DNA from 2 places in the Erwinia sp. AC075 genome. Region 1 is predicted to be linked to the other one. Evidence: predicted binding sites of a transcription regulator. Region 1 holds the regulator's gene; the other holds the start of a gene.
The links. Region 1 encodes LexA, which represses DNA repair genes until DNA is damaged. Its sites were predicted from a motif close to TNCTGTATGTACATACAGNA; they were not measured.
Positions count from the first base shown of each region.

Region 2: a site for LexA is predicted at 1,583-1,602, ahead of umuD (translesion error-prone DNA polymerase V autoproteolytic subunit). Genes of this name have one in related genera too.

Region 1 is NZ_CEEDEU010000001.1:3,417,653-3,421,165, forward strand. Features, by position in the region: gene dinF (MATE family efflux transporter DinF) at 6-1,328, opposite strand; gene lexA (transcriptional repressor LexA) at 1,448-2,056, opposite strand; gene AC0IXH_RS16125 (diacylglycerol kinase) at 2,173-2,532, opposite strand; gene plsB (glycerol-3-phosphate 1-O-acyltransferase PlsB) at 2,661-3,513, shown strand, end outside.
Region 2 is NZ_CEEDEU010000001.1:889,152-892,664, forward strand. Features, by position in the region: gene AC0IXH_RS04160 (TetR/AcrR family transcriptional regulator) at 1-52, opposite strand, end outside; gene AC0IXH_RS04165 (D-2-hydroxyacid dehydrogenase family protein) at 180-1,136, shown strand; gene umuD (translesion error-prone DNA polymerase V autoproteolytic subunit) at 1,147-1,566, opposite strand; gene AC0IXH_RS04175 (HD-GYP domain-containing protein) at 1,824-3,005, shown strand; gene otsB (trehalose-phosphatase) at 3,329-3,513, shown strand, end outside.

The sequences.
Region 1 (3,513 bases):
TTATTTCAGCCCGCAAACCAGCTGTTGTTGCGCCAGTGCCTGCGCCAGATGAGCCACAACGTCAACCCACGCAGCAGCAGGAACACGGTAACGGCCAGCCACAGACCATGGTTGCCTAACGACGGCACGGTGAACAGCGTCGCGCCGTAGCCCAGTGCCGCAATCAGCATGCCGTTGCGCATTTCACTGGCGCGCGTGGCACCAATAAACATGCCATCCAGCAGATAACACCAGACACCGCAGACCGGCAGGACAATCTGCCAGAACAGATAGGTGTCAGCCTGCTGCTGCAGTTCGGGGATTGAGGTCAGTAAGGCAACAATATGCGTGCCGGCAAGGCCATAGAGAATTGAAAAGGCCAGTGCCACCAGTCCTGCCTGGCGACAGGCCGCGTGCCAAATCAGCAGCAACCTTTTTGCGTCCTTTGCCCCATAAGCTTCGCCGGAGCAGGCTTCTACCGCATAGGCAAAGCCGTCCAGCGCGTAAGCGGTAAAGGTCAGGAACATCAACAATACGGCGTTGACGGCGACGACCTCACTGCCCAGCCGCGCACCCAATATCGTCAAGGAAACAAAGCACAGTTGCAGCAGTAAAGATCGCAACATAATGTCCCGATTCAGCCGCAGCAGCCGGCCGAAATTGCCCTGCCAGGCGGTTTTCAGCATCGGCAGCGAAATGCCCCGCAGCTTCAGCACCCGCCAGACCATAACCAGCCCAATCGCCAGCGTGACGTATTCTGCAATCGCCGTGGCCGCCGCCGCACCCTGCACGCCCCAGCCCAGCCCCATCACGAACCACAGATCCAGCACGATGTTGACCAGGTTTCCGACAACCAGCAGGATCACCGGCGCACGGGCATACTGTACGCCCAGCAGCCAGCCCAGTAATACCAGGTTGGCCAGCGTCGCAGGTGCACTTAACCAGCGGATATTCATAAACAGGGCGGCCTGATGCAGCACGGCAGGATCGCCACCCACGACAGAGAGCGCCAGGTGGTTAAGCGGGGATTTCAGCAGAATAAACAGCAGGCCAGCCGCCAGGGCAATCAGTAGCGGCTGCATCAGTGCGCGGGCCAGCGCCGGTTTATCACCCGCACCAAAGGCCTGCGCGGTTAATCCGGTGGTGCTCATCCGCAGGAACAGCAGCAGCATAAACAGGAAGCTGGTCGCGGTAGTGCCCACGGCAACGCCGCCGAGGCAGGAAGGACTGTCAAGGTGACCAATGACCGCGGTATCCACCAGGCCCAGTAAGGGCACGGAGATATTCGACAGGATCATTGGCAGCGCCAGCCGCCAGAGTTGGTTATCTGAGGGAGAAAATAATCGCATGGTCATCCACTGTGCGACTGGCTTAAAAGCATCACGGAAGCTGAATATGCCAGTCAATAAGGCATACAGCTTACCAAAAGAGAAACGCGCCGCAAAAGCAGCGCGTTAAGGTCAGGCGTTTACAGCCAGTTGCCGTTGCGGATTACGCCGACGGCCAGACCTTCAATCGACAGGGTCTGCAAGCGCAGATCGACCACGATCGGTTGGAATTCGCCGTTTTCAGGCAGCAGATGCACGATATTGCCCTGCTTCTTGAGGCGCTTTACCGTCACCTCGTCGTCAATGCGCGCAACCACGACCTGGCCGTTACGCACATCCTGAGTCTTATGCACAGCCAACAGATCGCCGTCCATAATCCCGATATCTTTCATCGACATGCCGCTAACACGCAGCAGGAAGTCGGCGCCCGGCTTGAACAGTTCAGGATCCACCTTGTAGTGGCCTTCAATGTGCTCTTCCGCCAGCAAAGGTTCACCTGCGGCGACACGGCCAATCAGCGGCAACCCTTCCTCTTCTTCCATCATCAGACGGATACCGCGAGACGCGCCGGAAACAATCTCGATCACGCCTTTACGTGCCAGCGCTTTGAGATGCTCTTCAGCCGCATTCGGGGAACGGAAACCGAGCTGTGCAGCGATTTCTGCCCGCGTCGGTGGCATGCCGGTCTGGTTAATGTGGTCGCGTATCAGGTCATAAACCTGCTGCTGCCTTGCAGTTAGTGCTTTCATCCCGCCCCCTGGTTGTTTATACAGTCAGCTGTGAGTATATACAGGTATTTGTGCGTTGAAAACCTAAAGATGTGGAAAAAACAGCAGTTTGTCAGATTATGGAAAGCGCGCCGCAATCAGGGAATTAGCAGCATTACCCAGACGAAAACAGCGAGTAGTATCGTCAGCAACACGGCAGCGGAGCCCATATCTTTGGCGCGACCCGATAAAGGATGCATCTCGCTGCCAATGCGGTCGACCACCGCTTCCAGCGCGCTGTTAAGGATTTCAACAATGATCACCAACATCACGGACCCTATCAGCAACACCCGCGTGACGGCGTCCACATCCAGCCAGCACGCCACAATCACCGCGACAATGCCGGCCACCGCTTCCTGGCGAAAAGCCGCTTCGTTTTGCCAGGCGGCGCGTATTCCTTTCCAGGAATAACCGGCGGCATTAATGATACGAGTCAATCCGGTGACGTTATTTGCCATAATCAGGGAACCCTTTGAGATGTTTAACGTCAATGTCTGGGTGGCGCACATTTTGCAACACCACAGATCTCACTGGCGCTTTCTGGTATGCTTGCGGCGCTTTGCTAACAAGAGGCTTCATGGTATCTATGTCAGGTTGGCGTAACTTATATTATAACTTATTGAATTTACCAGTAAAATTCCTGGTAAAAAGTAAAGCGATTCCCGCCGAGCCGGTTTCCGAGCTGGCGCTGGATACATCGCGCCCTATTATGTATGTGCTGCCTTATGATTCAAAGGCCGATCTGCTGGCGTTGCGTGAGCAATGCCGTAAACAGGATCTGCCCGATCCTTTAGATCCGCTGGAAATCGACGGTACGGTTTTGCCACGTCATGTGTTTATCCATGACGGCCCACGCGTATTCCCCTATTTCGTGCCTAACGTTGAATCGGTAAAACTGTTCCACGAATACCTCGATTTGCACCGCAGCAACCCGCTGCTGGACGTGCAGATGGTGCCGGTATCCGTGATGTTTGGCCGTGCACCAGGCCGTGAAGTGCAGGGCGACGATCAGCCTCATCTGCGCGTGTTGAATGGCATTCAAAAATTCTTTGCCGTGCTGTGGTTAGGCCGCGACAGCTTTGTCCGCTTCTCACCGATGGTTTCCCTGCGCCGTATGGCAACGGAACACGGCACCGACAAAATCATTGCGCAGAAGCTGGCGCGCGTGGCACGCATGCACTTTGCCCGTCAACGCCTGGCGGCCATTGGCCCGCGTTTGCCGGTGCGTCAGGACCTGTTCAATAAACTGCTGCAGTCCAAAGCCATCGCTAAAGCGGTGGAAGACGAAGCGCGCAGCAAGAAAATCTCCCATGAAAAAGCCCAGCAGAACGCCGTTGAGCTGATGGAAGAGATCGCCGCCGACTTCTCTTATGAAGCCATCCGTCTGACGGACCGCATCATGGGCTGGACGTGGAGCAAGCTGTATCAGGGCATCAACG
Region 2 (3,513 bases), 2.5 Mb from region 1:
GTGGGCGGCCGCGCTCTTTGCTGTGCTGCGGCAGAAGGGATGCGTTGTTCATAATAATCCAATAAGGGAACGATTGTTTCCAAAATGCCAGAAAGCGGGATAACTGGCAAGAGAGTTCTCGCTCAGCAGCCCATCGCGCATTATTCTGATATTCACCTCGTCAGTCTCAGGAGAAGCTCGTGGTTATACCTATTGCGATACCGGATGATTACCAGCGGGCAACCGCTCAGCTTGATTTCCTGCACGATAATCCGGCCTTCCAGTGCCGCGCGCTGGGCGACCTGGCGGACGATCCGCATGCCAGCGAGGTGCTGGCGACGGCTCAGGCGCTGATTTTGATCCGCGAGCGAACGCAGATTGATGCGGCGTTTCTGCGGCGAACTCCGCAACTTAAAGCGATCAGCCAGACGGGCAAAGTGGCGCGTAATATCGATCTGGCCGCCTGCCAGCGGGCTGGCGTGGCGGTGGTGGAAGGAACCGGCTCGCCGGTGGCGCCGGCAGAACTGACCTGGCTGCTGATCATGGCTTCCCGCCGTAAGCTGGTGTCCTCGGTGAATGCTATGGCCGCCGGACGCTGGCAAACGGAGATCGGCAGGGCGGTTAACCGGCAAACTCTCGGCATTCTTGGCTACGGCAAAATTGGCAAGCTGATTGCCGGTTATGCCCGCGCTTTCAATATGCAGGTGCAGGTATGGGGCAGCGAACGCGCCCGCGAGGAAGCGCGGCGCGATGGTCACAGCGTGCCCGCCGATCGCACCGCCTTGTTTGCCACCAGCGATATCCTCTCTGTCCACCTGCGACTGGTCGGGGCCACCGAAGCCAGTATCACCCAGGCCGATCTGCTGGCGATGAAACCGGATGCGCTGTTTGTGAATACCAGCCGGGCTGAGCTGGTCGCGCCGGGCGCGCTACTGCATGCGCTGGGTCAGGGACGTCCGGGCTTTGCCGCGCTGGATGTCTACGAGCAGGAGCCGGTGTACGATCCTGCCTCGCCGCTGTTGCAGATGCCAAATGTGCTCTGCACGCCGCACCTCGGTTACGTCGAGCAGGCCAGCTACGAGGCCTATTTTCGCGTGGCGTTCGACAACCTCACCCGCTTTTTTGCCGGCGATCGGTCACAGGTGATCAACCCCTGAGTTCACTCTCTCAGCGCGCCGCATAAATAATAAAGGTCACCACGCCGAACACGCTCAGCCCGGCTTCGTCGTCTATATCGATGGCGGCGTAGCTGGGATTCATCGGCAGCAGCTTCACCGAAGGGGTCAGCTGCAATTTCTTCAGGGTGAATTCGCCATCAATGGCGGCAATCACCCGATCGCCATGCTGTGGCTTTAACGAGCTGTCTACTACCAGCATATCGCCGTCGTTAATATTGCCCTCGATCATCGAATTTCCCGCCGCGCGGATAAAGTAGGTCGCGCTGGGATGGCTGACCAGCAGTTCATTCAGGTCTATCCGCGATTCCACGTAATCGGCCGCTGGCGAGGGAAACCCGCAGGCGACCCGTTCAACGAACAACGGGATGGTGAGAGGACGCGGAGAAACAACAAGTTGGTGCATGTGCATAATGATGACTCAATGTTACTGTGTTTATATACAGTATTATCAATCCGCGCTGGCAATCAACCGCTGAATCTGCGGAAAAACCTACGCGCTTGTTCTGCTGAGGAATTTAGTTTCTGCCTGAAAAAGCGGGGCGGAATTGCGGCCTGCGTAAATGTAAAAATTAAGTAAAAGATGCGGTCCCTCGCCGCATTCACTGAAGCTTTTTCAGGCAAGGCCGATACCTGTGCTGAATGGAGGAACTGGCAAAGAGGCACAGGATGATCAGGCGAATTCAGGTACAGGCGCTGCGCGTTGGGATGTATGTGCACAAGCTGGAGGTTTTCTGGCTCAAGCATCCGCTCGTCCACAACGACATGTTGCTGACCACCGATCTGCAGATCCAGGTGATTGCAGAAAACGGCATTAAAGAAGTCTGGATCGATCTGTCTAAAGGGCGGGCGCCGGACGAAACAGAATCAGAGATTGAAGAAGACCAGGCGGACGTGCCGCGTGGTCCCATCAGCATGCATCAAGAAGTTGAGCAGGCGCAGGCGATTTGCCTGAATGCCAAAGGGCAGGTAATGGATATGTTCAGCGATGCCCGGCTGGGACGTACCATTGACACTGTCAGCACGCTGCCGCTGGTGGATGAAATCGGCGGATCGATCAGCCGGCATCCTGCCGCGCTGCTGAGCGTGGTGCGGCTGAAAACCCATGATGATTACACCTATCTGCATTCGGTCGCCGTCTGCGCGCTGATGGTGTCGCTGGCCAGGCAGCTGCAGCTGGAAGAAGAGCAGGTGCGGCGGGCGGGAACCGCCGGGCTGCTGCATGACGTGGGAAAAGCCGGGATCTCACTGGACATCCTCAACAAGCCCGGCAAGCTGACCGACGACGAGTTCGACATCATGAAACAGCATCCGGTGATTGGCGAAGCGCTGCTGCGAAAAAGCGGCGGCGGCGAAGATCTGCTGGACGTGGCGTTACACCACCATGAAAAATTCGATGGCCGTGGCTATCCGCATGGCCTGGCCGGTGAAAAAATCTCGCTGCTGGCGCGGATGGCGGCGGTCTGCGACGTCTATGATGCGGTGACCTCTAACCGGCCTTATAAAGCAGGCTGGAATCCGGCCAGCGCCATGCACCAAATGGCCAGCTGGGAAGGGCACTTCGACCGCAAGGTGTTTTTCGCCTTTGTGAAGGCGGTGGGCATCTATCCGGTGGGCTCCACCGTGCGTCTCGCCTCAGGACGCATTGCGGTGGTCGCCGAGCCGGGCGGAGGCTCACTGCTGCAACCCAAAGTCTGCGTCTTCTATTCCCTGGTCACCAATCAGAGGCTGTCACCGGAGATCGTCGACCTCGCCGATCGCTTCTGCTGGGACAGCATCACCGGCCCGGAAGAGTCCACGAACTGGCACGGCATCAATGTTGACGCGCTGTGGATGAAGCCGGTAGCCTGAAGGTCGAGTAAAGGCGGATCGTTCCGCCTGAACAATTACCCGTTTCACTCACAGTTTTTCCGAGTCATTCCCGCTATACATTTCGCCTTTCTCCTATGTCTTTTTCCCCAGTAATTTGGCAGGCTGGATGCATCGATCCGGGCTCAAAGCCGCGTATTGTCTGGCAGAGTCGGGATCAGCGTCTATACTGAATGCTGATATTGCTGCGTTTTCCTCGTGCGTTGTGGGTGATCAGATACGCCATCTGACCCTCCCCCGTGAGTTGGGCCGTAACACAGCCTGATGAACGTATCGCCGTAACACACTCAATCAGGAGGAATACTTTGAACACCCAGAATGAATCCGCGCCCCCGTTATCCGCCAGCGGCCGGTATGCTTTTTTCTTCGATGTCGATGGTACTCTGGCTGCCATTCAGTCCCGTCCGGATGAAGTGTTTATCCCCGGAGAAGTGATTTCTCACCTGGACCGCCTCAGCCGCCTGACCGATGGCGCGCTGGCGCTGGTTTC